Regions from separate parts of the Streptomyces sirii genome, predicted to be linked through region 2. Evidence: riboswitches for the same ligand, from Rfam matches in the RefSeq annotation. Region 2 holds a riboswitch; each other region holds the start of a gene.
What was found. A riboswitch is a leader RNA that binds a small molecule or an ion and turns the genes downstream of it on or off. The one in region 2 is predicted to bind cobalamin.
Positions count from the first base shown of each region.

Region 1: another riboswitch for cobalamin. It lies ahead of WAB15_RS02060 (CoA-acylating methylmalonate-semialdehyde dehydrogenase); the one in region 2 lies ahead of WAB15_RS13080 (prenyltransferase/squalene oxidase repeat-containing protein).
Region 3: another riboswitch for cobalamin. It lies ahead of WAB15_RS24195 (FecCD family ABC transporter permease); the one in region 2 lies ahead of WAB15_RS13080 (prenyltransferase/squalene oxidase repeat-containing protein).

Region 1 is NZ_CP147982.1:430,905-441,368, forward strand. Features, by position in the region: gene WAB15_RS02040 (enoyl-CoA hydratase) at 1-371, opposite strand, end outside; gene mmsB (3-hydroxyisobutyrate dehydrogenase) at 368-1,264, opposite strand; gene WAB15_RS02050 (enoyl-CoA hydratase/isomerase family protein) at 1,261-2,337, opposite strand; gene WAB15_RS02055 (acyl-CoA dehydrogenase family protein) at 2,337-3,482, opposite strand; gene WAB15_RS02060 (CoA-acylating methylmalonate-semialdehyde dehydrogenase) at 3,489-5,012, opposite strand; cobalamin riboswitch at 5,259-5,440, opposite strand; gene WAB15_RS02065 (hypothetical protein) at 5,507-6,781, opposite strand; gene WAB15_RS02070 (inositol monophosphatase family protein) at 7,050-7,850, opposite strand; gene WAB15_RS02075 (hypothetical protein) at 8,172-9,041, opposite strand; gene WAB15_RS02080 (peptidase inhibitor family I36 protein) at 9,167-9,547, opposite strand; gene WAB15_RS02085 (MerR family transcriptional regulator) at 9,680-10,464, shown strand, end outside.
Region 2 is NZ_CP147982.1:2,900,512-2,910,975, forward strand. Features, by position in the region: gene WAB15_RS13055 (glycosyltransferase family 4 protein) at 1-1,056, opposite strand, end outside; gene WAB15_RS13060 (TetR family transcriptional regulator) at 1,296-1,928, shown strand; gene WAB15_RS13065 (ferredoxin) at 2,064-2,297, opposite strand; gene WAB15_RS13070 (aldehyde dehydrogenase) at 2,297-3,769, opposite strand; gene WAB15_RS13075 (MBL fold metallo-hydrolase) at 4,087-5,130, shown strand; cobalamin riboswitch at 5,227-5,369, shown strand; gene WAB15_RS13080 (prenyltransferase/squalene oxidase repeat-containing protein) at 5,537-6,853, shown strand; gene WAB15_RS13085 (SCO2322 family protein) at 6,880-7,569, shown strand; gene WAB15_RS13090 (energy-coupling factor transporter transmembrane component T) at 7,566-8,942, shown strand; gene WAB15_RS13095 (ABC transporter ATP-binding protein) at 8,939-10,464, shown strand, end outside.
Region 3 is NZ_CP147982.1:5,335,128-5,345,591, forward strand. Features, by position in the region: gene WAB15_RS24155 (ankyrin repeat domain-containing protein) at 1-297, opposite strand, end outside; gene WAB15_RS24160 (asparaginase) at 706-1,731, opposite strand; gene WAB15_RS24165 (ABC transporter substrate-binding protein) at 1,787-2,572, opposite strand; gene dtd (D-aminoacyl-tRNA deacylase) at 2,748-3,173, shown strand; gene WAB15_RS24175 (YgfZ/GcvT domain-containing protein) at 3,286-4,269, opposite strand; gene WAB15_RS24180 (Fur family transcriptional regulator) at 4,301-4,738, opposite strand; gene WAB15_RS24185 (ABC transporter substrate-binding protein) at 4,785-5,804, opposite strand; gene WAB15_RS24190 (ABC transporter ATP-binding protein) at 5,813-6,622, opposite strand; gene WAB15_RS24195 (FecCD family ABC transporter permease) at 6,622-7,665, opposite strand; cobalamin riboswitch at 7,789-7,919, opposite strand; gene WAB15_RS24200 (FABP family protein) at 7,912-8,499, opposite strand; gene WAB15_RS24205 (DsrE family protein) at 8,840-9,205, shown strand; gene WAB15_RS24210 (hypothetical protein) at 9,322-9,552, opposite strand; gene WAB15_RS24215 (DUF1416 domain-containing protein) at 9,764-10,051, opposite strand; gene WAB15_RS24220 (sulfurtransferase) at 10,094-10,464, opposite strand, start outside.

The DNA.
Region 1 (10,464 bases), 2.5 Mb from region 2:
ACGTCACAGAGCATCGCGAGTTCGCAGCCGCCGCCGAGGGCGTAGCCGGCGACGGCGGCGACGGTCGGCGTGCGCAGCTGCCCGAGCCGGTCCCAGGCGCCGAACCAGTCACTGAGGTACATGTCCATATAGCCCTGCGGCCGCATCTCCTTGATGTCGGCCCCGGCGGCGAACGCCTTCGCCGAGCCGGTGATCACGATGCAGCCGCATTCGGGGGCACGGTCGAGTTCCTCCGTGGCGGCCACGACCTCGTTCATCACCTGGAGGTTGAGGGCGTTGAGCGCCGCCGGACGATTGAGGGTGAGCAGGGCGGCGCGGCCCTTGCGTTCGACGAGGATCGTCTCGTATGCGCTCGTCTGTGGTGTGGTCATGCCTGCGCTCCGCTCTGGTTCCTGATCGTGCGTACGACGCCGGAGAAGTCCTCTGCGGCGCCCGCCCCCTGGGCATACGCGGCGTACAACTCGGCCGCACGCAGCCCGAGTTCCGCTTGGACACCGCCCGCGCGAGCGGCGTTGGCGGCGAGGCCCAGGTCCTTGGCCATCAGGGAGGTGGCGAAGCCGGGCCGATAGTCGCGGTTGGCGGGACTGCCCGGAACAGGGCCCGGAACGGGGCAGTTCACGGTCAGCGCCCAGCACTGTCCGGACGCTGCGGAAGCCACGTCGTACAGGGCCTGGTGGGACAGGCCGAGGCTCTCGGCGAGCACGAACGCCTCGCTGACCGCGATCATCGAGACGCCGAGGATCATGTTGTTGCAGATCTTGGCGGCCTGGCCCGCACCCGCGCCCCCGCAGTGGACGGACCTCTTCCCCAGCGCCGCCAGCAGGACTTCCGCCTCCGCGAACTCCGCCTCGCCCCCGCCCACCATGAAGGTGAGTGTGGCCGCCTCGGCACCCACCACCCCACCGGAGACCGGGGCGTCCAGGGACCGCATTCCGGCGGCGGCGGCCCGCTCGTGGGCGGTGCGGGCGTCCGTGACGTCGATCGTCGAGCAGTCGACGAAGAGGGTTCCGGGCCGGGCGGCGCCCAGGATGTCGTCGTAGAGGTCCAGTACATGTCGGCCGGCGGGCAGCATGGTGATCACCACCTCGGCGTCCGCGACGGCCTCGGCCGCGGATCCAGCGGGCTCGACGCCCGCCTCGGCGGCGGTGTCCAGGGCTGCGGCCACGAGGTCGTACGCGCGCACGCGGTGGCCCGCCGTCACCAGATTGGCGGCCATGGGGCCGCCCATGTGCCCGAGTCCGATGAACGCGATGCTCCTGGTCACCAGGCCACCTCCGGCACGGTGTCCGAGCCGGCGAGCCCCAGCTCGCGAGAGCCGAGGGGGGAGAAGTGGCGCTCGACGTCGGCGTCGGCGACCTCGGCGAGCGTAGCCGGGGACCAGCGCGGCCGGCGGTCCTTGTCGATGACCTGGGCGCGGATCCCCTCCACCAGGTCGGGAGCGGCGAGGGCGGCGCAGGAGACGCGGTACTCCTGGTCCAGGACCCGTTCCAACGGGCCGAGCCGCCGGGCGCGACGCAGGGCGGTCAGGGTGACCTTGAGGGCGGTGGGCGACTTCGCGAGCAGTGTCTCCGCGGCCTCCTTCGCGGCCGGGGCGCCATGGGCGAGGAGCCGTTGGACGATCTCCTCGACGCTGTCGGCGGCGTAGCAGGCGTCGATCCAGTGCCGTTGACCGGCCAGCTCTCCTTCCGGCGGCGGTTGCACATGGCGGGTCAGGGCATCGCGTACGGGTGTGCCGGCGAGGTCGTCGACGAACTGCCGTAGTGCGCCGGACGGTACGTAGTGGTCGGCGAGCCCGCACAACAGGGCGTCGGCCGCGCCGATCTGACCGCCCGTGAGCGCCAGATGCGTGCCGAGTTCGCCTGGTGCGAGGGTCAGCAGATAGGTGCCGCCGACGTCCGGGACGAAGCCGATGCCGGTTTCGGGCATGGCGATACGGGACCGCTCGGTGACGACCCGGACGCTTCCGTGCGCGGAGACGCCGACCCCGCCTCCCATGACGATGCCGTCCATGACGGCGACATACGGCTTGGGGTAGCGGGCGATGCGCGCGTTGAGGTGGTACTCGTCGCGCCAGAAGGCCGCGGAGGCGGCGCCGCCCCCGTCGCGGGCGTCGTCGTGGATGGCGCGGATGTCGCCGCCCGCGCACAGACCCCGCTCCCCCGCGCCGGTGACGACGACGGTCTCGACGGCCGGATCGTGCTCCCATGCGGTCAACGCCTCGTCGATCCGGCGCACCATCGGGTGCGTGAGGGCGTTGAGGGCTCTGGGGCGGTTGAGGGTGAGGTAGGCGGCTCGTCCGGCGGTGTGCAGCAGTACGGGTTCCTCAGCGGCAGCCATCAGAACGCCTCCGTCAGGCCGCGGGCCACGATGACACGCATGATCTCGTTGGTTCCTTCCAGGATCTGGTGGACCCGCAGGTCCCGGACGATCTTCTCGACGCCGTAGTCGCTCAGGTAGCCGTAGCCGCCGTGCAGTTGGAGAGCGCGGTCGGCGACGGAGTAGCCGGTGTCGGTGGCGAACCGCTTGGCCATGGCGCACAGCTGTGGTGCCTGCGGGTCGCCGCGGTCGAGGGCCTGGGCGGCCTGCTGGACCAGCGCGCGGGCGGCGGCGAGTTCGGTCGCCATGTCCGCGAGGCGGAACCGCAGCGCCTGTGCGTCGAGCAGCCGCCGCCCGAACGCCTCCCGGTCGGCGAGGTGGGTCAGGCTGCTGCTCAGGGCACTGCGGGCGCCGCCGAGGGAGCAGGCGGCGATGCCGAGCCGGCCGCCGTTCAGACCGTTCATCGCGATGCGGAAGCCGTGCCCCTCGCGACCGAGGAGCCGGTCGGCGGGCAGCCGGACGCCGTCCAGGACGACCTGCCGGGTGGGCTGCGCGTTCCACCCCATCTTCCGCTCGTCCGGGCCGAAGGACAGGCCGGGGTCGTCCTTGTCGACGACGAACGCGGAGACTCCGTCGGGACCGTTGCCACCGGTCCGGGCCATCACTACATACAACTGGGAGGCGCCCGCACCGGAGATGAACTGCTTGACCCCGGTCAGGACGTAGTCGTCGCCCTCGCGGACGGCTCGCGTGCGCAGGGCCGCGGCGTCCGAGCCGGCGCCCGGTTCGGTGAGGCAGTAGCTGGCGAGGTCGTCCATGGCGCACAGCCGGGGCAGCCAGCGGTCGCGCTGGGCGTCGTCGCCGTAGTGGTCGATCATCCAGGCGACCATGTTGTGGATGGAGAGGTATCCGGCGATGGACGGGCAGCCGGAGGCCAGGGTCTCGAAGACGAGGACGCCGTCGGCGCGGGTGAGGCCGGATCCGCCCGACTCCTCGCGGACGTAGACGCCGCCGAGTCCCAGGCCGGCGGCCTTGCGCAGGACGTCCACGGGAAAGTGCTTGTCGCGGTCCCAGTCGAGGGCGTGCGGGGCGAGGTGGTCCTGGGCGAAGTCCAGGGTGGTCTCGACGAGGGCCTGCTGGTCCTCGGTGAGCAGGGTGCTGGTCATCGTCGGTCACCCCATCGTGGGAATCGTGAAGCTCGCGCCCTCACGCCGGCCCGCCGGCCACCGTGAAGTGACGGTCTTCGTACGGGTGTAGAAGCGGATCGCGTCCGGGCCGTGCTGGTTCAGATCGCCGAATCCGGACCGCTTCCAGCCGCCGAAGGTGTGGTAGGCGACCGGCACCGGGATGGGCACGTTGACGCCGACCATGCCGGTGTTCACCCGCCGGGTGAAGTCACGGGCGGTGTCGCCGTCGCGAGTGAAGATCGCGACGCCGTTGCCGTAGGCGTGCTCGCTGGGCAGGCGCAGGGCCTCCTCGTAGTCGCGGGCACGAACGACGGACAGAACCGGGCCGAAGATCTCCTCCTGATGGATCCGCATGTCCGGGGTGACCCGGTCGAACAGGGACGCGCCGGCGAAGAAGCCGCCTTCGTGGCCGGGCAGGACGAAATCCCGTCCGTCCACGACGAGTTCGGCACCCTCCTGGACTCCGAGGTCGACGTACGCGCGCACCCGGTCGACGGCGTCCCTGCCGACCAGCGGGCCGAAGTCCGCCTCCGGGTCGTCGCTGCGGCCGATCCGCAGCCGCCCCATGCGTTCCTTCAGACGTGCCACCAGGGCGTCGGCGGTCTCCTCGCCGACGGCAACCGCGACCGAGATGGCCATACAGCGCTCGCCCGCCGAGCCGTAGCCCGCCCCGATCAGGGCGTCCACGGCCTGGTCGAGGTCGGCGTCCGGCATCACGATCAGATGGTTCTTGGCGCCGCCGAAGCACTGGGCCCGCTTGCCGTGTGCCGCCGCGGTGGCGTAGATGTGCGCGGCGACGGACGTGGAGCCGACGAAGCCGAGGGCGCCGACGCGGGGGTCTTCCAGGAGGGTGTCGACGGCTTCCCTGCCACCGTTGACGACGTTGAGGACGCCGGGCGGCAGACCCGCCTCCAGGAACAACTCGGCCAGCCGGATCGGCACGGACGGATCGCGTTCAGAGGGCTTCAGAATGAAGGCGTTGCCGCAGGCCAGGGCTGGTGCGGCCTGCCACAGGGGAATCATCGCGGGGAAGTTGAACGGGGTGATTCCGGCGGTCACGCCGATCGGCGCGCGCAGGGAGTGGACATCGATGCCGGTTCCGGCGTTGTCGGTGAACTCGCCTTTGAGCAGGTGCGGAATGCCCGCGGCGAACTCGACCACTTCCAGGCCGCGTTGGATGTCACCGTGTGCATCGGCAATCGTCTTGCCGTGCTCGGAGGAGAGCAGACGGGCCAGCGAGTCCCGTTCCTCCTCGACGAGCTGGAGGAATCGGAGCAGCACGCGGGCTCGGCGCTGCGGATTCCATTCGCCCCACTCACCCTGCGCCTGATCGGCGTCGGCGACGGCGGCCTCGGTCTCGGCGCGGCTCGCAAGAGGCACACTCGCCTGCACCCGACCGGTGTTGGGGTCGTACACATCGTCGTAGCGCCCCGGTGCGCCCGGGGTGCGCTTGCCTCCGATGAAGTGGGTCAACTCGCGCACGGCGGCGCGGTCGTCTTCACGGACCATGAATGCCTGCTCTCGTCAGGTGGGATCCGGACGGATCCGGACGGGATCCGGGATGGCGCGTCGGCCCGTGACACCGGCGCGGTCACGTCGGTGCAGGGCTGCGCGAGATCGCGTACGGCGGATGAACCGTCAGACGTCGGGAAGCGCGCGACGGAGAAGTCCTCGGGAACCTGATGCCCGTCCGGCGAATCCTCTGGGGTCCTGGATGCGTACCGGTGCCATGCGTGTCTGCTCCATCCTCGTGGAAAACACGGAACATCCCGCGGCCGGTATCCTGACTCCCGGATCAGCGCGCGCCGCCCGCCTTCCCGACATCGTGCTCGTCAGTGGCGTCCTGCTCGACGGCGTACTCCCCGGTCACAGTGGCGGGACCGTGCCGGAATCACACCGGCTTCCCTGCACCGCGGGCCTTCCCCCCGAATATATAGTTGGACGTCCTAGTAAATCCAGCCCCGCCCGGCCCGTGTGCGCCGGGCCGACGGCGCGCACGGTGGTCAGTCGAGGTACTCCACGTTGATCGGCGCGGTGTTGTTCTCCTGGTCCGGGTCCTTCGGGTCGGATGCCACCACGGAGATCGTGCCCTGGGCGCCCTCGACCCGCTTGTCGATGCGAACCCGCAGCACCGGCATGGTCATCCCGGGTGCGGGGCACTCCACCGGCCCGTTCTTGTCCTCGCCGTACCCGCAGAATGTGAGTTCGCTCGGTTCCCCCTCGCGATGTCCCTCCAGGCTGACGCCCTCGGGCAGGGTCAGCCGCGTGGCGCCCTGGTAGCCATCCGCGCTCAGCACATCGACGCTGACCACCTGGCCCACCTTGCCCTTGATAGTGACCTCGGAGGCCTCCGGGTCGTGCACTTCGGTAGTGGAGAACTCCAGCACGTCGCTGGCCATTTCCGCTTTCCAGTGGGCGGAATCGGTGAATTCGCTGCCGCTGCCGTCTACGGGGCGGAGCCCGAGCGGCGCGCCGGTCCCCCGCGGGGCCGAGCCGGGCAGCATTTCGGCGGTGGACAGCACGTCGTGGGCCCGGTACACGGAGTAGGAGATCTGTCCGTGTCTCGCTGACTTGCCGACCAGGGCCGTGATCGGCCCATCGGCTTCGTACGCCTTTCCGGCCGGCAACGGGCCGGAGAACTTGCACACTGCTTTGGTCGGCGAGGTGGCCTTGTCGTAACGGCAGTTGCCGTACCGATCGCGCAGCGTTGCCTTCTCCGTTTTCACCACGATGACGAGCTCGTCGTCGACATCGGTGTCTCCCTTGTTGCCGAAGGCAGGCGTCAGCGTCAGCTCGGAATCCGGTTTCACCTCGGTCAGCATCTTGTCCTGGCGTGCGGTCAGCACGGGAGCGCCGACGACCAGCTGGGTGGTGTGGCGGACGGTGGGAGCGTTGGCGCTGGTCACGGTGATTTTCAGGGGACCTGCCGGCCCCTTCTCCGCTCCCGGTTGCACCTTCACGGCGAACGGTGTGAATTCCGCGCCCTCGCCCTGATTGATGTCCCCCGGAGCACAGGTCATGGAGTCACCCGAGCGCTTGCATCCGTACCCCTTGTTCACCCAGTCGATCGTTGCAATGCCCTTCAGCGCGGACAGGTCGAAGGTCACCTTGACGTTCTTGACGATCAGCGGGGCTCCGCCCGGGGCCGGTTTGTTCGCCGCCAGGCGAACCGGATACTCGGTGGGCCGGTCATCCGAGTCCGACGCTGTGAACCGCGGAAGATAGTACGTGTTCATCGCGTACCGGAACTTCACTTCCGGCCGCATGGAGTGCTTCACCGCCGCCGGTCCGGACTGCTTCTCCGAGCTGCGGACCGGCTTCTCGGCGCAGGAAGCCACTGCCCCGCCAAGTGCGACCAGCAGGGCGGCTGTTCCGGACGCGACTGCGCGTCGCCGCCGCAGGCCCCCTCTTAAATCCTTCATGCATGACCAGACCGGACCGCACGCCGATCGGTTGCCGCGGAACGATCACGATCCGGCTGAGGCGCCGATTCGCCCGTTCACAGAGGCCACGCCGCAGCCTGGCGAAACCCGTGCGGTCACAGCACTAGCTTCGGCTGCGGATCATCGACATCAGCAGCCGGTGGGTCTCGTCGTCGGCGGCGACCACAAGCCCGCGGCCTGCCTCACCCATCGGGGCGCCGTCGATCCCGGTGACCACGCAGCCGGCAGCCCGACACAAAGCGATGCCAGCGGCGAAGTGCACGCTCTTGGAGAGGTCGCCGCCATCGGTGACATACGCGGCGCGCTTGCCGGCAGCGACCCAGGCCAGCGCCAGGGTCGTGGACACGACCCGCGGCCTGAAACGCTCTATGAACTCAGGGTGGGCCAGCAGGTCCACGGCCCGGAATCCGGGCGCACTGGCGAACGGCGGATCCAGGTTGACGTCCACCAATCGGGTGGCGGACGTGGGCGTCAGTAGCGCGTCGTCGGCCCCGTCATACCGCACCCAGGCAGTCTCCCCGTCGGTGAAGAAAACCTCGCCGCTGAACGGGTCGGCCACCGCTGCCGCCCCATCGCGCAGCGCCACGTTGACGGCCACCAGCATGTTGCCGACGGCGTAGTTCAGCGTGCCGCACAGGGGGTCCACCAGCCACTGGCGCACAGCGTCGGCGGCGCCCTGTTGCCCGCCTTCCTCGCCGAGCACCGCGTCATCGGGCCGTGCGGCACGGATGACGTCGAGGATCATCTCCTCAGCCTCCACATCGGCGGCGGTGGCAAAGTCCCCGAGGCCTTTATCGATGCGAGTGAGCCGCTGGCCGTACATATTGCGGACCACGTCCGCGCCGGCAAGCGCCCCGGCTATCGCGACTTCAGCATCGTCGGAACTCGCGTATGAGTCGATCACACCGTGCAGGCTATCGAAGCGAAGCCACCGACCCGCCGAACCTTCCCGGTCAGAGCACTAGGTAGACCACTTCATGCGGTAGGTACCGAGTTTGACGGCTTCTGCCTGCCCCAACCCCGACAGCGCCCGCGCGGCTGCGCGCAGCATCGTGCCGACAGCCATCTACTCCGGCACGTTCCGACTGAACAACTGGCACTGGCGCTCAGCGTCATGGCCTACTGGTCGGCCGCCGTCCCTGCCTCGCTCCTAGCGTGAGTGCAGCGGCGATGTTGTGTAGCCCGCGGGCGGCGGGATGCCGCAGACGGGACTTGGCCCCCTGCCTCAGCCGCCCTCACGTTTCAGGACGCGGCGGGCGGCTGCCAGCCAGCGGTCCTTGCGGGCCTTCGCCTCGTGCAGGCGGTTGGTGTTCTGCCGGATCAGGCGGTGTTGGATGCGAGTCTCGGCCGCTGCCCATACGGTCACCAGCTTCGCCGACTTCTGGCAGGCCACGTCTCTGCGGGCGGTGGCGCGTTCGGTCGCTGTGGGCGCGGCCGTCTCCCAGCGCTCGCTGCCGGCGGCGGCAAAGGGGTCCGGGTAGTCGAAGCCCGCCTTCGCCATGCATGCGTGCCATATGCGCAGGACGTCGCGTACTTCGGGGGCCCGCCGGGAGGTTTCCAAAGCGTTCCCGGTCAGCTGGTTGAAGGCGTGGTAGTCGGGTGGAGCGGTGTCGCCGACGAGTTGATGCCGGGCTGTCTTGAGGCAGCCGCCCTTGCCGGAGGTCCCGTAGGCCGCGCGCTGCACCTCGGCGGGGAGAGCTTCGCGCTCGTCCCAGGCCCGGTTGCGCCGTACCACCGACGGCGGGTCGGGGTGCGGGTGGTATCCGTAGCGGACGACTTCCGACTCGTCGGCTCCGTATCGTCGGAGGTTGGGCGGCTCGGTGTCCTGGGCGTCCACCCGGGGCAGGGTTTTCCACTCCATGTCCAGGTCGTTCATGCACCGGCGCATGAGGATGTCCTGTGCGTCTTCCACGACGTGGGTCTCGGCCACGGTCGATGCATAGGCGTCCAGTGGCAGCCGGAGCCGCTCGGCCTGCCGGGACACAGGCGGGGGGTGCGAGACGGGCGTGGACTCGTGCTCCGCGGCGGTGCAGGCGGTGGTGGCCAGGAGCAGCAGTGCGAGCGCGGTGGTGGCCCGGGCGCGGGAGGGCGACATGGTTGCCTCTCGTCGTGCGATGCGCGGTGCGAGTTGAGCGGGGTGCGGTGGGAGACAAGGGGCGGGGTGCGGCCCCCCGTAGCCGCACCCCGCCCGTCAGCAGTTCGTACTGACGGGACCCGCTGTCAGCGGAACTTGACGGAGCTCGTCGCGTCGCTCATGTGGGGGTGGTCGCCGAAGTGGGGCTCCTTCTCGCCCGGTGCCAGGGAGAAGCGGGCACCCTCGTAGTTCTTGTGCTGGTAGAAGGTGACCGTGCGGTTGCCCTTGTTCCTGGCGGAGCTGATGGTGTCGTTCCAGCCGTCCTTCTTCAGGTTTCGCATGTTCTCGGTGAAGGTCGTGTTCCTGTTCTTGTACTCGGCGTCCTGGTAGACCTGGACCTTCCGCTTCGCGGCGGCGGCCTGGTCGGCGGCGACCGAGGCGCGACCGTCGGCGAAGGCCGGCAGCGCGGCACCGAGCGAGAGTGCGGTCGCGGCGGCACCCGCGGCGACGATGTGACGGATACGCATGGCGTGTTCCCCTCTGGTCAGTTCTCAGGTGAGGCACGTGAGACTGGTGATGTGTCGGCCGGTCGTGGTGACTCGTGCTCGACCGGCACTTCGTACGCTAAGAGCTCCCGTGCGCTGGAGGTTCAAGTAGCTGTGAGCGAGATCACATGGACCATTGGACAGCTGGCGGCCCGCACCGGGCTGCCGGTGAAGACGGTCCGGTACTACTCCGACGTCGGCCTGTTGCCCGTCGCTGAGCGAAGCGCTGGGGGCCACCGCCGCTACCGGCCGGAGGCACTGGAACGACTGCACCTGGTCCAGCGGCTGCGCGCGCTGGACACCCCGATCTCCACCATCACCCAGCTGGCTTCCGGCGAACGCAGCCTCGGCGACCTCATCGCCGACGAGATGGGCCTGGTGCGGAGCCGATTAACCGAACTCCACTGGCGCCAGGCCACCCTGGAGGCACTGGACAACTGTTCCGCACAGGAGCGGCTCCACCGTCTGGAGGTGTTGTCCCGGGTTCAGCGTCTGCCGGAAGCCCAAGACCGGCTCGCAGCGGCATGGGGGCAGACGATTCCCGCCTCCGTGCCGGCGCGCCTTGCCGAGGCCATCACCGCGCAGGCCGTTCCGGAACCTCCGGAGAACCCCACCGCGGAGGTGGTCCTGGCCTACGCCGAACTGCGCACCCTCACCAGGCACCAGGACTTCCCCGTCTACTGGGCCTGCCCCCACGTGCGCGACAAGGCCTCGCTGTACTCAGAACTCCTCGACACCTCCGAGCTCGCCGCCGACACGGTCGCCGACGGCCTGCCACTCCAGCCCGGAGAGGCCCTGGACCACTTCTCCCGAGCCTGCGCCCGCTCCCGTGGCGAGGACGACACACCCGGATTCCGCGCCTTCATCGGTGCGCAGCTGCACAGCACCATCCCCCTCTT
Region 2 (10,464 bases):
GGCCGCGGGCAACGAGAAGCCCTCGTAGAGGGAGGGGACACAGGCGACCTGGGCGCCGCGGACGAGATCGACGAGTTCGCCGTCGCTGATGCCCTTGACGAACTCGATGGCGCCGGAGAGCCCGAGCCGCTCGATGGCGGCGGCGACCGGCCCGTCGTCGGCGCGCTTGCCGACGACCACCAGATGGGCGTCGGGGTTCTCGGTGCGCACCTTGGCGAGCGCCTCGACGAGGTGGATCAGCCCCTTGAGGGGGACGTCCGCACTGGAGGTGGTGACGATCCGGCCCGGCACCTCCGGGACGGCGGCATCCGGCGAGAACAGGTCGGTGTCGGCACCGATGTGGACGACGTGGATGCGGCCGGGGTTCACCCCGAGGTCGTCGACGATCTCCTGGCGGGAGGAGCCGGAGACGGTCAGTACGGAGGGCAGCCGCCGGGCGACCCGCTTCTGCATCCGGGTGAAGCCGTACCAGCGGCGGACCGAGGCCCGGCGCTTCCAGCCGTCGGCGGCTTCGAGGTCGAGCCGCCGGTCGACGGTGATGGGGTGGTGGATGGTGGTGACCAGCGGGGCGCCGAGCACACCGGGGCCGCCGAGCAGGCCGTAGCCGAGGGTCTGGTTGTCGTGGACGACGTCGAACTGGCCGCGGCGGGCGGCGAGATGGCGCCGGGCACGCAGCGAGAAGGTGAGCGGTTCGGGGAAGCCGCCGGTCCACATCGTGCCCACTTCGAGGGCGTCGATCCAGTCGCGGTACTCACCGCGCCCCGGCGTGCGGAACGGGTCCGGCTGGCGGTAGAGGTCCAGGCTCGGCAGCTCGGTCAGCTCCACACCGTCGTCGAGGACGGGGTAGGGCTGGGCGCCGATCACCTCGACGGTGTGGCCGAGGCGGGCCAGCTCGCGCGAGAGGTGGCGTACATAGACGCCCTGTCCGCCGCAGAACGGGTTCCCCTTATACGTGAGCATCGCGATGCGCAGGGGACGCCCGTCGTTCGTCGGGGCGGAGGCCGAGGAGGCCTCTGCGGGGCGAGGCGCGGCTGCCTGGACGGCCTCTGCGGTCACGCTCGGCCCCCTTCTCACTGGACTTTCGCCGGAGCGTAACCGCTGGCGGTAATCTAGAACAAGTTACAGAACTGACGGGCTACTGATCAGTTCACCGAGCTTCGAATCTACCGGCCAGGACCGATGCGAAAAGAGCCGCACCAGGTGATTCGCGCCACCACCCGCCCCCCTGCCATGCTGTGCCGATCGAACCACCGGCACTCACCGCATCGCGGACGGAATGCCATGGAATGGGAAATATGACTACGGAATCCAAGGCGGCCAAGCCGGCGCTTCCCGCGAGTCCTCCCCTGACCGAGCGTCAGGAGGCCCGGCGTCGCCGCATCCTGCACACCAGCGCCAAGCTGGCGTCCCGCGGCGGCTTCGACGCCGTGCAGATGCGCGAGGTCGCCGAGTCCTCGGGCGTCGCGCTCGGCACCCTCTACCGCTACTTCCCCTCCAAGGTGCATCTGCTGGTCGCCACCATGCAGGACCAGCTCCAGCACATGCACGAGACGCTGCGCAAGCGCCCGCCGTCGGAGCAGGATCCGGGCGCGCGGGTCGCCCAGACCCTGATGCGGGCGTTCCGCGCGCTGCAGCGCGAACCGCACCTCGCGGATGCGATGGTGCGCGCGCTGACCTTCGCCGACCGGTCGGTGAGCCCGGAGGTGGACACCGTCTCCCGGCTGACGACGGCGATCATCCTGGACGCGATGGGGCTGGACGCCCCGCCCACTCCGGAGCAGCTCTCCGCGGTACGGGTCATCGAGCACACCTGGCACTCGGCACTGATCACCTGGCTGTCGGGCCGGGCCTCGATCGCCCAGGTGAAGATAGACATCGAGACGGTCTGCCGCCTGATCGACCTGACGGCACCGGAGGGGGCGCGGTAGGGGCGTGCCGGGTCGGTCGAGGTTCGCCCCGCGGTCCGCGCGGGTAGTTGGCCCGTAGGGGGCCCATCGAACCCCTACGGGATCGCCGCCCCCACCCCCTAAGGCCCCCAAGCCCCTCGCCCCACCCCGAGCCGCTCACTCCTCCGGCGGGAAGACCGCCTCGCCGCTACCGGCGACGGTGATGATGATCGCCTCCACGGGGCACCCCTCGGCCGCCGCCAGCACACTCTCGGCGGCCTCCGCCTCCGGCGCGACGGGGTGCGCTTGACGGGCCGTGTCCAGCCGGAAGCCGTCCGGTGCCGCGCCGACGCACATCCCCGACCCGATGCAGACGCTCCGGTCCACCTCCACCTGCCAGCGGTCCCCCATCAGGCACCCGCCGGCAGGTGGATCATCTTGTGCTCCAGGTACTCGCCGAAGCCCTCGGGGCCGAACTCCCGCCCGATACCGGAGTTCTTGTAGCCGCCGAACGGGCCGAGCATGTCGATGCTGAAGGTGTTCACCGAGTACGTACCGGTGCGCACCTGCCGCGCGATGTCGATGCCGCGGTCGACGTCGGAGGTCCACACCGAGCCGGACAGCCCGTAGTCGGAGTCGTTGGCGATCCGCACCGCCGCCGCCTCGTCGTCGTACGGCAGCAGGCAGATCACCGGGCCGAAGATCTCCTCGCGGGCGATCCGCATCGAGTTGGCGACCTCGCCGAAGAGGGTCGGCTCGACGTACCAGCCCGTGTCCCGCCCCTTCGGCCGGCCGCCGCCGGTCAGGACCTTGGCGCCTTCCTGCTGGCCGAGCGCGATGTAGTCCAGCGAGCGCTGCTGCTGGCGGCGGGCGACCAGCGGGCCCACTTCCGTGGCCGGATCCAGCGGGTCGCCTACGGTGAGCGCGGAGGCGGCCGCGGTGAACCGCTCGGCGATCTCGTCGTAGTGGCTGCGCGGCGCGAGGATCCGCGTCTGGGCCACACAGGCCTGGCCGTTGATCATCCAGGCGAACGGCACGATGCCGGCCACCGCCGCGTCCAGATCCGCGTCCGGCAGGATCACCGCCGCGGACTTGCCGCCCAGTTCCAGTGTGACGCGGCTGAGGTTGCGGGCCGCGACCTCCATGACCCGCCGGCCCGCCGCGACCGATCCGGTGAACGACACCTTGTCCACTCCCGGGTGCCCGACCAGGTACTCGCTCACCTCGCGGTCCGCCGGCAGGATCGACAGCACACCCTCCGGCAGTCCGGCCTCGGACGCGATCTCGGCGAGGAGGTACGCGTCCAACGGGGTCTCCGGTGACACCTTCAGCACGGCCGAGCAGCCGGCCAGCAGGGCGGGGGCGAGCTTGGCCGCGGCGGTGAACTGCGGGACGTTCCACGGCACCACGGCCGCGACCACCCCGACCGGCTCCCGCCGTACGCGGATCGGCCCCAGCACGCCGGCCCGCCGCTCCTCGAACGGAGCGCCGCCGTCCGCGCCCTCGAAGGTGCGGGCCACCGTGAGCGCCGAGTCCCAGGCCAGCACCGAGGCCAGCGACTGCACCATGACGCCGGAGGTGAACGGGGTGCCGTTCTCGGAGCTGATGACCCTGGCGATCTCCTCGCTGCGCGCGGCGAAGGCGTCCTTGATGCGGGTCACCACCGCGATCCGGTCCGCCAGCGGGGCGTTCGCCCACACCCCGGACTCGAAGGACGTACGGGCCGCGGCCACCGCACGGTCGACATCGGCCCGCGAGGCGTGCGGGACGCGGCCGATGACCTGTTCGGTGTGCGGTGAGACGACCTCGATCGTGTCCCGGCCGGCCGGATCGACCAGCTGTCCGCCTATGTAGAGCTTTCCGTGCTCGACGAGGTCGCTCATCGCTGCCGCCTCCTGCGGGTTGGCCGCCTGTCCGATGTGGGTGCGCACCGACGCGGACCGCGTGAGGGGCATGTGCTGCACCACCGCGCCGACTTGTGACGCCGTGTCAGTCGATCGCCTCGGTGCCGCTCGGTTCACCACGTCAGAAACTGATACCAGTTCTAGTTGGAGGAGTCCACGGCGCTGACCGAATCCCCACCACCATCCCAACCACCGCCCACCAAAGGCGACTTCAAGCGCCTTGAAACCAGTTCTAGTTATAGTGAGAGGGCAGGTGCGGGGTGACGGGGTGTATGCCACACCGAGAGGGGACCGGGATGACCACGCAGGTGATCGACCACCGGAGCGGGGTGTGGAGCATCGCCGTCCCCATCCCGGACAACCCGCTCGGCCACACCCTCGTCCACCTCCTGGAGACCGACCGCGGACCGGTGCTCATCGACACCGGCTGGGACGACCCGGACTCCTGGGACTCCCTCGTCGCGGGCGTCGCCGCCTGCGGCTTCGCCCTCACCGATCTCCACGGCGTCCTGATCACCCACCACCACCCCGACCACCACGGCCTCTCCGCCAAGGTGCGGCAGGCGTCCGGCGCCTGGATCGCGATGCACGCCGCGGACACCGCCGTGGTCCGCCGGACCCGCGAGGCCGAGCCGGGCGAGTGGCTCGACTACCTGATCGCCAAGCTCGCGGGCGCGGGCGCGCCGGACGATCATCTGGCACCGCTGCGGGAGGCGCGCACCAGCGGGCGCGGCCGGAGGCTGCCCGGCCGACGGGCCGCGCTACCGGACCGCGGGATCGAGCCCGGCGAACTGCTCGACCTGCCGGGACGCCGGGTGCGCGCCATCTGGACACCGGGGCACACACCGGGGCATGTGTGCCTGCACCTGGAGGAGGAGCATCCGGGTGGGCGGGCGCACGGCTTCGGCCGGCTCTTCTCCGGCGATCACCTCCTCCCCGGCATCACCCCGCACATCGGCCTGTACGGGGACCCGGACGACAGCACGGTCACCGACCCCCTGGGCGACTACCTCGCCTCCCTCGAACGCGTCGGCCGGCTCGCCCCCGCCGAGGTACTGCCCGCCCACCAGCACGCCTTCACCGACGCCGAGGGGCGCGTGCGCGAGCTCATCGCCCACCATGAAGAGCGGCTCTCCGGACTGAGAGCACTGCTCCGCGAACCCCGCACCCCCTGGCAGCTCGCCGTGGCCATGGAGTGGAACCGTCCGTGGGAACAGATCCCGTACGGCTCCCGGAACATCGCCGTCTCGGAGGCCGAGGCACATCTGCGCCGCCTGGTGAAGCAGGGGGGCGTGGAGCGGGTACCGGGCTCCGATCCGGCGACGTACCGGGCGGTGTGAAGCGCGAGGGAGGTGTGACGCACCTCGCCGCCTTCGGCCTTCCCCGGCTCGTACGTGCGGGCGAGCCCCGTCCGGGCGCCGGTTAAGGTGTGCGGGACAACTTCATCCGTACCCGATCGGGGGAAGCCGGTGGAAATCCGGCGCTGACCCGCAACCGTGAGGACGGCCGTCGGCCCGCGCAGTGCGCGGCGCTGGTGGCCGTACGAGCCGGAGCACCCGTTGGGGCACGACCAAGGCTCCCGCCACCGGAACCGCCGCCCGCGCGGACGGTCCGGCGCGCGGCACCGTCGAGGTATACGGAGCTGAGCCCGGTGCCACCGCGCCCGATCGCAGGATCGGCGTTCGGCGGTCGTCCGAGCGCGGCTGCGTTCCACCGCCGCGACCCGACCCGAGAGGCACCGACCCGATGGCCCCCATGGCTTCCATGGCTCCCCAGGCCCCTTCGACGCACCCCGTCGCCTTCCTGGCACGCCGCGCCGCCCTGGCGCTGGCGGCCGTGGCGGTGCTGGGCACGGCCACCGCCCCCGCCGCGTTCGCGGAGCCCGCGGCCGCCCCGCCGGCGTCCCCCGAGAAGCTGCCCGACGGGCTGTACGGCACCAAGGACCCGCAGTACGACGGTGTCTGGCGGCAGTCGCTCGCGCTGCTGGCGCAGGACACCGTCGGCGTACGGCCGGCGGCGTCGGCCGTGGACTGGCTGGTCGGGCAGCAGTGCGCCGACGGCTCGTTCACCGCCTTCCGCGCCGAGCCGAAGCAGCCCTGTGACGCGAAGACCATGCGGGACACCAACCAGACGGCCGCCGCGGTGCAGGCGCTGGCCGCGCTCGGCGGGCACGGTGAGACCGTGAAGAAGGCCGTGAGCTGGCTGAAGACGGTGCAGAACGACGACGGCGGCTGGAGCTCGATGGCCGGCTCGGCCAGCGACGCCAACTCCACCTCCGTCGTCATCGGCGCGCTCACGGCGGCCGGCGAGAAGCCGGAGTCGGTCACGTCGAAGAAGGGCGGCAAGACCCCCTACGACGCACTGCTCACCTTCCAGCTGGGCTGCGCGGTGAAGGAGGGCGAGCGCGGCGCGTTCACCTTCCAGCTCAAGGGTGCGGCGCCGAACGCGGACGCCACCGCGGCCGCCGCGACCGGTGCGCTGGGCAAGGGCTTTGTCGTCGCACCGGCCAAGAAGGGTGCGGACACCCCCGTCAAGCCTCTGACCTGCAAGGACGGCAAGCCGGCGAAGTCCAGTGATGCGGCGTCGGCCGCGGACGGCGGTGCCGCCTACCTCGTCGCCCAGCTCGACCGGAACGGACAGCATCTGCTCTCCGCGATGCCGGGCCAGGAGAAGCAGCCCGATGTCGGCAACACCGCGGACGCCGTGGTGGCGCTCGCGGCCGGGTCGCACGGGGCCGCGGCCCGGAAGCCGCTGAAGTGGCTGGAGAAGAACGCCGCGGGCTGGGCGAAGGAGAACGGCCCGGCCGCGTACGCCCAGCTGGTGCTCGCCGCGCACGCCACCGGCACCGACCCGCGCTCCTTCGGGGGCAGCGACCTGGTGGCCGCGCTGAACGCAACCGGGCCCAAGCCGGCCGGTATCGCCTCGCCGGCCGCCGAGGGCACCGAGGACCACAAGGACGGCGACAGCGGCGTCAACGTCTGGTGGGTCGTCGGGGTCGCGCTCGCCTTCGGCGCGGGCATCGGCTTCCTGCTGAGCGGCCGTAAGAAGAAGAACGAACTCTGATGCGGCCGAGGCAGCTGCCGCAGCCGATGCGGCGCACCCGGATCGCCGGCGCGCTGCTGCTGGCCGGCACGGTCACCGGGCTGGCCGCCGGGCCGGCCCACGCGCAGGAGTACCGCTACTGGTCCTTCTGGGACGGCGAGCGCGGCGGCTCCTGGGCCTACGCCACCCAGGGGCCGGCCACCGTGCGCCCGGCCGATGGCGCGGTCGAGGGCTTCCGCTTCACCGTCAGCGCCGACTCGGCCGCGGCCGGCAAGCCGCGTGCGGCCGCCGACTTCGACGCGATCTGCCGCGAGACGCCCGCCAAGGACGGCCGCAAGCGGATCGGCATCGTCATCGACTTCGGTACCGCGGCGGACGCTCCGGGTGGCGAGCGGCCGCCGCAGACGCGGACGGAGTGCGCCCAGGTGGCCGAGGACGCGTCGGCGGGCGAGGCGCTGGCCGCGGTTGCCCGGCAGCTGCGCTACGACCCCAATGCGCTGCTGTGCGCCATCGCCGGCTATCCGGAGACGGGGTGCGCGGACCAGGTGAGCGGATCGGGCGGGGCGAAGGAGTCCGCCGACCCGAAGAAGTCCGCCGACGGGCAGGGTGCGAACGGGGTGGAGGGGGCCGGCTCCGGGGCTGACGGCGGACCGTCCGCCGGGCTGCTCGGCGGTGTCGCGGCCGTCGTCGTTCTGGGCGCGGCGGCCGTGTGGCAGGCGCGCCGCCGGCGCGGATGAGCGCCCCGCAGGCGACCCGTACCACCGCGCTGCACGCCGGCGCCTGGTGGCTGTGGGCCCTCGGCCTGGCCACCGCGGCCTCCCGCACCGCCAACCCGCTGCTGCTGGGGCTGCTGGTGGGCGTGGCCGGCTATGTCGTCGCGGCGCGGCGCACGGACGCGCCCTGGGCCCGCTCCTACGGCGCGTTCGTCAAGCTCGGCCTGGTCGTGATCGCCGTTCGGCTGGCCTTCGCCTTCGTCCTCGGCTCCCCCATCCCCGGTACGCACACCCTCGTCACACTGCCCGAAGTGCCGCTGCCCGACTGGGCGAAGGGCGTCCGGATCGGCGGGCGGGTCACGGCGGAGGGCATGGTCTTCGCGCTCTACGACGGGCTGAAGCTGGCCACCCTCCTCATCTGCGTGGGCGCCGCCAACGCGCTGGCCAACCCGTCGCGGCTGCTGAAGTCCCTGCCCGGCGCGCTGTACGAGGCGGGGGTGGCGGTCGTCGTCGCCATGACGTTCGCGCCGAACCTGGTCGCCGACGTCCAGCGGCTGCGCGCCGCCCGACGGCTGCGCGGCCGCCCCGACCGCGGCTTCAAGGCACTGCTCCAGGTCGGCGTGCCGGTACTGGAAGGCGCGCTGGAGCGCTCGGTGGCCCTGGCCGCGGCCATGGACGCACGCGGCTACGGCCGCAGCGCCCAAGTACCTCGCGCCGTACGTCGCCTCACCTCCGCCCTCACCCTCGGCGGTCTGCTCGGCATCTGCGCCGGCACCTACGGCCTGCTCGGCGGCACCGGGGCCGGCTACGGTCTGCCGCTGCTCCTCGCCGGGCTGGCCGCCGCCCTCGCCGGCCTGTGGCTCGGCGGCCGCCGCTCCCTGCGCACCCGCTACCGCCCCGAACGCTGGGGCCCGCGGGCCTGGCTCGTCGCCGGCTCCGGCATCGCCGTAGCCACCCTGATGATCTGGGCGAACACCTACGCACCGGCTGCTCTCCACCCACCGGCCGTCCCTCTCACGACCCCCGTGCTTCCGCTCTGGCCGGCGGCATCCGTACTGCTGGGGCTGCTCCCCGCGGTGGTGGCCCCCATCCCGAGGCCGACGGAACGAGCGCGGCGCGGCGACGCCCGGCCGGAGCGCATGGGGGAGCGCGGCAGCCGAACCGGCCACGGGGAACGCTCGGGTAGGGGTACGGGTAGGGGTACGGGTCGGGGTCAGGGTACGGGTCGGGGTACTGACCGGACAGGCGATCGCGATACGGGCCGTACGGGCACGGGCCACGACGGCGGCAACCCTCGGCGTCTCCGCAGCCGCAGTCACGGCCTCGGCGAAGGCCACAGCCACAGCCACAGCCACCCCGACGATCCCCCTCCGTACACGAAGGAGCCGACCCAGTGATCCGGTTCGAGCAGGTCTCGGTCACCTACGGGGACGCCGCGGCACCCGCTGTCCAGGGCATCGACCTGACCGTCCCCGAAGGCGAACTGTGCCTCCTGGTCGGCCCGTCCGGCGTCGGCAAGTCCACCGTCCTGAACGCCGTCTGCGGACTGGTCCCCCACTTCACCGGCGGCACCCTGCACGGACGCGTCACCGTCGACGGCCGCGACACCCGCACCCACAAGCCACGCGAACTCACCGATGTCGTCGGCACCGTGGGCCAGGACCCGCTGGCGCACTTCGTCACCGACACCGTCGAGGACGAACTCGCCTACGGTATGGAATCCCTCGGGCTCGCCCCCGACGTGATGCGCCGCCGCGTCGAGGAAACCCTGGACCTGCTGGGCCTGGCCGACCTGCGCGACCGCGCCATCACCACCCTCTCTGGCGGCCAGATGCAACGGGTGGCGATCGGCTCGGTCCTCACCACCCACCCCAAGGTCCTGGTACTCGACGAGCCGACCTCGGCCCTCGACCCGGCCGCCGCCGAAGAGGTGCTCTCCGTACTCCAGCGCCTGGTCCACGACCTCGGTACGACCGTCCTGCTCGCCGAACATCGCCTGGAGCGCGTCGTCCAATACGCCGACCAGGTCATCCTCCTCCCGTCCCCCGGCGCCGCCCCCGTGATGGGAACGCCCGCCGACATCATGGCCATCTCCCCCGTCCACCCCCCGGTAGTCGCCCTCGGCCGCCTGGCTGACTGGTCGCCCCTGCCCCTCACCGTCCGCGACGCCCGCCGCAAGGCCACCACCCTCCGCGAACGCCTCACGGGCGTGACCCCACCGGCACCAGGGACAGGCTCGGGCTCCCCACGGTCCACCCTGTCCCCGGTCCCGGCCCCGGCCTCGCCCCCGGGCCCGGCGCCGGCCCCCGGAGCCACATCGCCAGGTGCCGGGACGAATGCCGTCGCGGCGGTTTCCGGGCTCGGTGTTCGCCGGGGCCAGATGGACGCGTTGTATCGGGTGGATCTGAACGTCCGGGCCGGCGAGACCGTTGCCCTGATGGGGCGCAACGGTGCGGGAAAGTCCACGCTCCTCGGCACCCTCGTCGGCATGCACCAGCCGTCCGCCGGTACGGTCCGCGTGGGCGGCGCCGCTCCTCACCGCACCAGCCCCCGCGCCCTTCTGCGGCACGTCGGGCTGGTTCCCCAGGAACCTCGCGACCTCCTCTACGCGGACACCGTCGCCGCCGAGTGCACCATGGCCGACCAGGACGCGGCCGCCCCCGCCGGCAGCTGCCGGGCCCTGGTGACCCGGCTGCTGCCCGATGTTCCGGACTCCGCCCACCCCCGTGATCTGTCCGAGGGCCAACGCCTCGCGCTCGCCCTCGCCGTCGTACTGACCGCTCGTCCTCCGCTGCTCCTCCTCGACGAGCCCACCCGCGGCCTGGACTACGCCGCCAAGGCCCGCCTGATCGAAGTCCTGCGCACCCTGACCACCGACGGCCACGCCATCATCCTGGCCACTCACGACGTGGAACTCGC
Region 3 (10,464 bases), 2.4 Mb from region 2:
GACCGCTCCGGCGAGCGGGGTCTGGCCGCGGTCGTTGGGGCGGTCGACGTCGGCGCCGCGCTGCAACAGGGCCTCGGCGGTGGCGGCATGGCCGTGGTAGGCGGCCAGCATCACCAGGGAGTCGCCCCTGTCGTTCGTCAGGTTGGCGGGGACGCCCGCGTCCACGTACGCGGCGACGGTGTCGGTGTCACCGTGCCGTGCCAGGTCGAAGACCTTCGCCGCGAGCTGCAGTACCTCGGGGTCGTGCGCGTGCTCGATCGCCTCGGGTCCCTGCGGCTCGGGATTCGCGTCGCTCATGGTCGCCGGCCTCCTGCTGTGGTGGATGGTGCGTGCGTGCACTGTCATCGCCACTTTATGCAGGCCATGGCTGTCGCGGCAGCGGTCGCGGGGCCGATGGTGGCCGGGAGTTGCCCGTCTGAGGGCGGCTCCCGGCCATGTTGGCCCCGAGAGCCCTACGGGCTGGGCGAACAGATCCCGTAGGGGGCGCGAGGGCCCCCTGCGGGGCCACAACGTGGTGGGTGCGGGCGGTATTCCGGCCCGGCCGGCAACCCAGCCCGGCCGGCAACAGGTCCACCCGGCGAACCCGGTCCAGCCGGCACCCCGGTCCGGGCGGACGCCGGCACCCCGGTCCGGGCGGACGCCCGCACCCCGGTCCGGGCGTCCGCCTCAGAGCGCCGCCGCACCCTCAGAGCGCCGCCGCACCCCTCAGAACGCCGCCCGGATCTCCCCCACCCGGACGCCGCCGCCCAGCAGTGGTGCGTCCTCCAGGCGGGACAGTACGGGGGAGTCGACGCCCATCTGGCGCAGGGTGCGGGCCAGGATCGGGCCGAGGGTGCGGGTGGCGCCGTCGTCGATCTTGAAGGCCACCGCGCGGCCGTCCGGGAGGGCCAGCGCCTGCACGGCCTCGGCCCCCATCTTCGACAGGGTGCCGGGCAGCGCCTGCATCAGCCAGGTGTCGGGGCGGCGGGTGCCGGCGACGTACTCCGGGTGGGCGCGCATCGCGTCCGCCACCCGCCGCTCCGGGGTGCCCGGCTCGGCCAGTACGAAGTGCCGGAAGGCGCGGGCCAGGCCGATCAGGGAGAGCGAGAGCAGCGGCGCCCCGCAGCCGTCGGTGCCGATGTGGGCGACGTCCTCGCCGCTGGCGCTGCGCACGCCCTCGGCCACCAGCTGCTGCAGCGGGTGGTCCTGGTCGAGGTACGAGTCCAGCGGCCAGCCGTTGAGCGCGGCGGCGGCGAGCATCGCGGTGTGCTTGCCGGAGCAGTTCATGGCGAGGGGGTCGCGGACCCGGCCCGACGCGAGGTACGCCTCCGCCTCCGCCGGGTCCAGCGGCAGGTCCGGCGGGGTCTGCAGATTGTCGGGGGTCAGGCCGTGCTCGGCCAGCATCGTGCGGACGAGATCGAGGTGGAATGCCTCGCCTGAGTGGCTCGCGGCGGCCAGCGCCAGCCGCTCGTCGGACAGCTCCAGGCCCGCCCGCAGCACCGCGGCCGCCTGCATCGGCTTGTTCGACGAACGCGGGAAGACCGGGGCGGCCACATCGCCCAGCGCCGTCTCCACGCTGCCGTCGGCCGCGAGCACCACCAGCGAGCCGCGGTGCCGGCCCTCGACGAAACCGGAGCGCACGACCTCGGCGAGGACGGGGGAAACCGGAGAGGCCGGGGAAGCCGGAGACGGCACGGAAGCGGCGGCTGCCGGCGCCGGCGCGGGGATCGGGGTGGGCGAGGACGAGGTCATCGGCGGCCTTCCGGGGTGGCGGAGTGACCTTCTGGCCCGGAGGCTTGTGGCCCGTTCAGGACAGCAGGTCGTCTACTTGTGCTTCGCCTTCACGGTACCTGCGGGCGATTTCCGCGCTGCACTCGTCGGTGGTCCGCTGCAGGGACTGACGGCGCTGCGAGACCTGCCGCTCGTGGCGGATCAGCCGGCCCATCGCGTCGTGCAGTTCCTGGTCCGTACGCGCGGTGAGATCGGACAGTTCCACATCGCCCAGCATCTCGTCGGCCAGCCTGCGGTACTCCTCGCTGTGCGGGGTGCCCAGCGTCACATGCCGCGCCGAGGAGCGGTGCCGGGACGGCAGGTCCGTCAGGATCTCCGGCAGCCGGTCGAGCAGCGGTGAGTGCTGCGCGGTACGGCGGGCGATCTCGGCCCGCAGGATGTCGATCCGCCCCTGCAGCAGCCGCCGCAGATAGCTCAGATCGGCCTCCTCCTGCTGCGAGTCGCGCCGCACCACCCGCAGCTCGGGCAGCCCCAGGCCGGAGAGGTCGGGAATGTCGGCCGGGCGGCAGTGGTCGCGCTGCTGCGGGGGGCGGGGGTGCTGCGCCTGGCCTGCCTGGAGCATGGGGCCGTCCTCGGTGCCGGCGGGCTCGACCCGAGCCGCTGCCGTGGTCGTAGTGGTGGTGGGTGCGGTGGTGGCCGGTGCGGTGGTGGTGCTCGTCGTGGAGGCGGCCGGCGGCGCCGGCGGGACCGGGACCGTGGGTCCGGGGTCTGGTGTGGGGGAGGCCGGTGGTGTCCGTCCGGTCGGTGTCGTACGGGCGGTTGGTACGGGCCCGGGTGTCTGTCCGGCGCCGAGAGTGCTCATGAATCGTTCCGTCCCCTCGTCCGGTGCCGCGTCCAGGGCATGTTGTCCATGAAACGCACCACGTGCACGCATCGTGCCACTCTGGGCGGTCCTTCTGCAGGGCCATGGCACCCGAACGGCCCCCGTAGTGGCACGGCTGTCCGAAGCGCTCCGCCTGCCCGGCATCATGGCGGGTATGCGAGCTGTGGTGCAGAGAGTTGACGGCGCACGCGTCGAGGTGGCGGGCGAGACGGTCGGGGAGATCGTGGGGGAGGGCCTGTGCGTGCTGGTGGGCGTGACCCACGACGACACCCCCCAGAAGGCGGCGCAGCTCGCCCGGAAGCTGTGGTCGGTGCGGATGCTGCAGGGCGAGAAGTCCTGCTCGGACACTTCGGCGCCGCTGCTGGTGATCAGCCAGTTCACTCTCTACGGTGACGCCCGCAAGGGCCGTCGCCCCACCTGGAACGCCGCGGCGCCGGGGCCGGTCGCCGAGCCGCTGGTCGACGAGGTCGTCGCCCAGCTGCGGGGGCTGGGCGCCCGGGTGGAGACCGGCCGCTTCGGTGCGCAGATGAAGGTGTCGCTGACGAACGACGGGCCGTTCACGGTGCTGGTGGAGGTCTAGGGCTCGTCCCCGTGGAGGTCCAGGCCTCGTCCCCTAGGGGGCGGCCGCTTCTTTCCCGGCTCGGCCTACGGGGGCTGCTCCCAGGAGCAGCCCCCGCCCTGTCCCAGGCCCCCTACGGCTCCACCACGACCTCCTGCGCCGCCGCCGTGGTCCCCGCCATCAGCTCGGCGTCGACCGGGACGTTCCGCTTGACCAGGGCCAGGGCGATCGGGCCCAGCTCGTGGTGGCGGGCCGAGGTCGTGAGGAAGCCGAGCTGGCGGCCCTCGGGGCCGTCCGCGGCCAGGCGTACGGGGGTGCCGTGCGGCGGCAGATGCACCTCGCTGCCGTCCAGGTGCAAGAAGACCAGCCGGCGCGGCGGCTTGCCCAGGTTGTGGACCCGGGCGACGGTCTCCTGGCCGCGGTAGCAGCCCTTCTGGAGGTGGACGGCGGTGCCGATCCAGCCCAGTTCGTGCGGGATGGTGCGGTGGTCGGTCTCCAGGCCCAGGCGCGGGCGGTGCGCCTCGACCCGCAGTGCCTCCAGCGCCAGCACGCCGACCGCCGGGCCGTCCGCGGCCGCGGCGAAGGACTCCAGGTGCTCGCGCGGCAGGAACAGGTCGCGGCCGTGCGCGGTCTCGCGTACGACGGCGTCCGCGGGCGTCTCGGTGATGGAGCCGGCCGGCAGATGCACCACGGCGATCTCGGCGGTGCGGTCGGCGACCTCGACCCGGTAGAAGAACTTCATGCTCTCCAGGTAGGCGATCAGCGCCTCCTGCCGGCCCGGCTCGGTGTGCAGCCAGGTCGTCCCGCCGTCGTCGACGAGGTACACGGCGTGCTCGATATGGCCGTGCGCGGAGAGGACCAGTGCCTCGGTGGCCTGGCCGGGCGGGAGTTCGCTGACGTGCTGGGTGAGCAGCAGATGCAGCCAGGTCAGCCGTTCGGGGCCGGTGACGGTGACCACGCCGCGGTGCGAGAGGTCCACGAGGCCGGAGCCGTCGGCGAGGGCACGCTGTTCGCGGAACAGGTCGCCGTAGTGCGCGGCGACGCCTTCGTCGGGCGCCTCGGCGGGGACGGCGCCGGGCAGCGACAGCAGGGGGCTGGCAGGTGATTGTCGCAGCATGGGGCCAGCCTACGACTCGCCGGCGACTGCCTCAGCCGTCGCCCTCCTCGGAAGCGGTGCGGCAGTTGGCGCAACGCCCGAAGATCGCGAAGTGCTTCATGTCCGTCTCGAAGTCGAACTGTTCGCGCAGCGTCGCGGTGAACGGCTCGGCCACCGACAGATCCGCCTCGATGACGTCCGTGCAGTCCCGGCACACCAGATGGATGTGGTGGTGGCGGTCGGCGAGGTGGTACGTCGGTGCCCCGTGCCCGAGGTGGGCGTGGCTGACCAGGCCGAGCTCCTCAAGGAGCTCCAGGGTCCGGTAGACGGTGGAGATGTTCACCCCGCCCGCCGTCTTGCGCACCTCGGTGAGGATGTCGTCCGGGGTGGCGTGCTCCAGTCTGTCCACAGCCTCCAGCACGAGCTGCCGCTGCGGGGTCAGGCGGTAGCCGCGCCTGCGGAGGTCGCTCTGCCAGTCGGTGGTCACCACACGGCCAGTCTAGGAGGCCGAGGGGCGGGTGCGTACGCCCGCCGCGTCAGCCGGTCGTCCGTACACCGCGCAGATAGCGGGCGAGCGCGCCGACCGCGGCCGGGTTGCGGGGGCTTTCGACCAGATCGGCGTAGTCCATGACGTAGATCCGGTCGTTCTTCACGGCCGAGACGTTCGCCAGCGGCGGGTAGGACTTCAAGAACGCCTTCTTCTGCGCGCCGGTGGGGGTGCCGTAGTCGTTGACGACGATGACGTCGGGGTCGCGGGCCACGACGGTCTCCCAGCCCACGGTCGTCCAGGAGTCCTTGAGGTCCTTCATCACATGGTCGCCGCCGGCCTTGGTGATGATGTCGTGCGGGCCGGCGTACCTGCCCGCGGTCAGCGGCTTGTCGCGGCCGTCGTCGTAGAGGAAGACGGAGGGGCGGCGGGCGGGCGCGGGTGCCTTGGCGGCGGCCTCGGCGACCTGCTGGCGGTACTTCTTCACCAGGGCGGCGGCCCGGTCCTCGACGTGGAAGATCTTCCCGAGGTTCTCCAGGTCGGCGTAGAGCGCCTCCAGGGGCGGCAGCACACCGCGGGAGCCGCCGGAGGCGCCGTTGCGGCAGGACTCGGTGAGCACATAGCTGCCGATGCCGAGCTTCTTCAGGGACGCCGGGGTGAGGTTGGTGTCCTCGCCGAAGCCGTAGTTCCAGCCCGCGAAGACCAGGTCGGCCCGGGCGTCCAGCGCGATCTCCTTGGTGATCGCCTTCTTGGACAGCCAGGGGACCTGGTCGTAGGCGTCCTTCCAGGCCACCGCGTCGATCCTGCCCCGGTAGGCGGGCATGACGTAGCCGGCCATGTGGTCCTGAAGGCCGAGCGCGAACATGATGTCGGCGATCCCGACGTCGTTGGTGACCACGCGCCGGGGCGCCTGGCGGTAGGTCGTGGGCACACCGCAGTTCTCGACGGTGACCGGGTAGTGGCCGTCGGCGGACCTGCCGGCGGCGCGGTCCGGGGCGACCTCGGCCCCGCAGCCGGTCAGGGCGAGGGCGAGGACGGCGAGCAGGGCGGCCGGGCGGTGGATGCGCATGGTGGTCCTCACGGGGTGGTCGGGGCGATGCGGTCGAAGAGCAGTTGCACGGCGCCGGATTCGGGGTGCGTGACGCGGTGCGCGCGGACGTGGAAGACCTCGGCGAGCAGCTCCTCGGTCAGTACGTCGTGCGGGGCGCCGGAGGCGACGATGCGGCCGCCGGCGACGACGTACAGCTCGTCGCAGTGGACGGCGGCCAGATTGAGGTCGTGCAGGGCGGCGAGCACGGTCACCCCGCCCTCGGCCCCGTCCCCGGGGCGCCCCCAGCCCCGTACGAGCGCGAGCACCTCCAACTGCTGTGCGATGTCGAGGTGGTTGGTGGGCTCGTCGAGCACCAGCACCCTGGGCCGCTGGGCCAGCGCGCGGGCGATCAGCACCCGCTGCTTCTCGCCGCCGGACAGGCTCGTAAAGCCGCGGTCGGCCAGGTGACCGGTGCCGGTGCGCGACAGCGCCGCCGCACAGATCTCCCGGTCGGCGGCGCCGGGGCGCCCGGAGCCGCCGCGCTGGTGCGGCAGCCGCCCCATCGCGACGACCTCGGCGGCGGTGAAGTCGAAGTCGGTGGCGGTCTCCTGGGGGAGCACGGCCAGGCGCCGGGCCTGCTCGCGGGCGGTCATGGCGGCCAGCTCGGCGCCGTCGAGCCGTACGGTGCCGGCGGACGGGCGCAGCGCGCGGTAGACGCAGCGCAGCAGGGTGGACTTGCCGCTGCCGTTGGGGCCGACCAGCCCGATGAACCGGCCGCTGCCCGCGCGCAGGGTGATGTCGGACAGGAGGCGGACGCCCGCCACGTCCACCGACACGTCCTCGATGTCGACCCGCATCAGGCACCGCCCGAGAAGCTGTAGCCGCGCCGCCGCATCAGCGCGATGAAGCAGGGCACGCCGATCACGGCGGTGATCACCCCGACCGGCAGTTCGACGGGTGCCAGCAGCACCCGGGACAGGGTGTCCACCCACACCAGCAGCACCGCCCCGAGCAGCGGAGCGACGGCCAGCACCCGGCGGTGGTCGGCACCGACCAGCATCCGGGCCACATGCGGCACCATCAGCCCGACGAAGCCGATCGCGCCGCTGACCGCGACCACCGCGCCGGTGACGGCGGCCGCGATCACGAACAGCTCGCGGCGCATCCGACCGGCGTCCACGCCCAGGGCGGCGGCCGTCTCGTCCCCCATGGCCAGCGCGTTCAGCCGGCCCGCGGTCAGCAGCAGACGGGCCAGCGCGGCGGCCACCGCGACCGCGGCGATCGGCAGCGAGCCCCAGCCGGCCCCGCTCAGGCTCCCCAGCAGCCACATCATCGCCGAGCGGGCCGCCTCGCCGCGGTCGGCGGTGAAGACCATCAAGGTGGTGAGGGCGGAGAAGCCGTAGTACATCGCGGTGCCGGTCAGCACCAGCCGCAGCGGGGTCAGCCCATGGGCGGTGCGGGCCGCCGCGTACACCAGGGCCATGGCCAGCAGCGCGGAGGCGAACGCCGACGCCGACAGCGCCCAGACGCCCAGTGCGCCCAGCGCCCCGAAGAGCAGGACGGCGTTGGCGCCGACGGCCGCGCCGGAGGAGATGCCGAGGACGAACGGGTCGGCGAGGGCGTTGCGGACCAGCGCCTGGACGGCGACGCCGACGCCGGCCAGCCCGGCGCCGACGACCGCGGCCAGCAGCGCCCGGGGGAAGCGCAGCTGCCACACGATGGTGTACGGGGCGACCTCGTCGGGCGCGAGGGTGCCGCCGGTCAGCCCGGCACCGAGGTAGCGCAGCACCTGCGCCCAGCTCACCCCGGCGGCGCCGAGGCCGACGCCGCACAGCAGGGAGCAGAGGAGGACGGCGCACAGCGCGGCCACCAGGGGGGTGGTTCGGGCGGGGGGTGCCAAGGGACCTGCGCCTTCGGCTCGGGCCGAGGGCGCAGGGAAGGGAGCGGCGGCCGGAGCGCCCCGGCTCACACCGGGAGGCGCCCGAAGGCAACGGCGGCGTCCCCTCGCAGTCCACGGCGAGTTGAAAGGATCGGGCGCCGCCGCGGGCGATCGGGCTTGCGGAAGGGGTCTTCCGCTTACCGTTGCGGGTCAGCGCCGGACTCTCACCGGACTTCCCCCGCGGGGCGCGTCACACGAAAGGGCCGGTCAGCCCTGGTACGGGGTGCCGTCCGGGTTGAAGAAGGCGACCCCGTCCGGCATGTCGTCGGGCAGGCTCTCGGCCCACTCCTTCAGACCGGCGACCTTCTTCAGGTGCGCCGACATGTACGGGCGCAGCGGCACGTCCGGGGTGGACTTCTCGCCGACCCACATCAGGTCGCCCTTGACGTAGCCGTAGAGCCGCTTGCCGCCGCTGTACGGGCCGGAGGCGGCGGTGCGGGCGACGGCGTCGGTGGCCAGGTCGATCTGCGGCTTCTTGTCGGCCAGCTCGCCGTACCAGACCTCCACCACGCCCTGGTCGCGGATCATGACGATCTCGACCTTGCGGTCCGCGTCGACGCGCCAGTAGCCGCTCTCGGTCTCCAGTGGGCGGACCTTGTTGCCCTCGCCGTCGAGCACCCAGCTGTGCGAGGTGTACTCCAGGAAGTCGCGGCCGTCGTGGGCGAAGACGACCTCCTGCCCGAAGTTGCACTTCTCGGTGCCGGGGAAGTCGGCGACGCCGGCGCCCTCCCAGCGGCCGAGGAGGAAGGCGAGCGGCACCAAGGCCGGGTTCAGGTCGGACGGGATCTCGATCATGACAGCTCAGGCGATCTATTGAGGGGGCAGTCGGCAGGGGTGCGCGAAGCGCTGCGGCGAAGGGCGGAGCTGGGCGGCGCGCAGGCCGCTCAGCGCTGGCCCTGGTACAGCTTCTTCCAGGTCAGACCGGCGAACGCGATCACGCCGACGCCGACCAGAACCAGCAGGGTGGTGAAGAATGCCTCAAGCACGAGCGCGCTCCTTGGACGGAGTGAGGGTGTAACGGACCGCCTGCGAGTCTAGTCGGCGCGGGGAACGGCGGCGCTGTGAGGTCGTCCCCCAAGCTCTAAAGGAGCAGAGGGCACCCGCATCGCGCCGGTGCCCGCTCTACTCTTGCCTTATGGCGAAGAAGCTCGTGATCAAGGTGACGGCGGGTGCGGACGCGCCCGAGCGCTGCTCGCAGGCGTTCACGGTGGCGGCGGTGGCGGTGGCCAGCGGCGTCGAGGTGTCGCTGTGGCTGACCGGGGAGTCGGTGTGGTTCGCGCTGCCGGGGCGGGCGGCCGAGTTCGAGCTGCCGCACGCCGCGCCGCTGCCGGAGCTGATCGACGGGATCCGCGCGGGCGGCGGGGCGATCACGGTGTGCACCCAGTGCGCGGCCCGGCGGAACATCGAGCAGAAGGACCTGATCGAGGGGGCGGGCATCGCCGGCTCCCAGCTCTTCGTCAGCGAGATCATGCCGGATGACGTGCAGGCGCTGGTGTACTGACCGTGGTCCCGACGGACGCGCACCGGGCGCTGGTGTACTGACCGTGGCCCCGACGGACGCGCACCGGGCGCTGGTGTACTGAGCGTGTCCGGCAGCCGGGCGCCGCGCCGGGCCGTCTACCGCGGATGCTTGTCGTCGCCCCGGTCGTCCAGCTCGCGCCACCAGCGGTCGGACTCGGGGTCGCCCGACTCGTCCCACCAGCGTTCGCCGGGCTCCCGGCGGTTGCCGATGATCGCCGCGATCGGCGGGATGACCATGGCGACCAGGCACATGCCCACCGCGGCCGGCACCGACCACAGCCGCACCACGCCCCACGCCAGCACGAAAAGCACCAGGCACACGCCCATCAGCACGAAGTAGCGGCGGTGGCGGCGCTCGGCGGGCGACCGGCGGCGGCTGTCCATAGCTCCACGGTAAGTCCGCGGCGAGGCGGAAAGAAGCCGCCGCGAAGGCCCGTTCCGTCCCCCCCGGGCACGCCGAAGGGCCGCACCCCCGCAAAGGCGTCCAAACCTCTGGGGTGCGGCCCTCCGGCCGTACGAAGGTGCCCGAAGGCCGCCGTCAGACGGCGATGGCGACCTCCGCCAGGCCGCCCTTCTGGGCGACGACGGTGCGGTCCGCGGTGCCGCCCGGGACCAGGGCGCGCAGCGTCCAGGTGCCCTCGGCGGCGTAGAAGCGGAACTGTCCGGTCGCGGAGGTCGGAACCTCGGCGGTGAACTCGCCGGTGCTGTCCAGGAGTCGGACGTAACCGGTGACGGGCTGGCCGTCGCGGGTCACGCTGCCCTGGATCGTGGTCTCACCGGGCTTGATGGTCGAGGCGTCCGGGCCGCCGGCCTGTGCTCCACACATAGCGGTACTTCCTTGAGGGGTTCGGGGGAGAAGCTGTCTTGCTTACTTGTTGGCGCCGAGCTCGATCGGGACGCCGACCAGGGAGCCGTACTCGGTCCAGGAGCCGTCGTAGTTCTTGACGTTGGTCTGGCCGAGCAGCTCGTGCAGCACGAACCAGGTCAGCGCGGAGCGCTCACCGATCCGGCAGTAGGCGATGGTGTCCTTGGCGAGGTCGACGGACTCCTCCTCGTAGAGGGCCTTGAGCTCGTCGTCCGACTTGAAGGTGCCGTCGTCGTTGGCGTTCTTCGACCACGGGATGTTGCGGGCGCTGGGCACGTGGCCGGGGCGCTGCGACTGCTCCTGCGGGAGGTGCGCGGGGGCCAGCAGCTTGCCGCTGAACTCGTCGGGGGACCGCACGTCGACCAGGTTGAGGT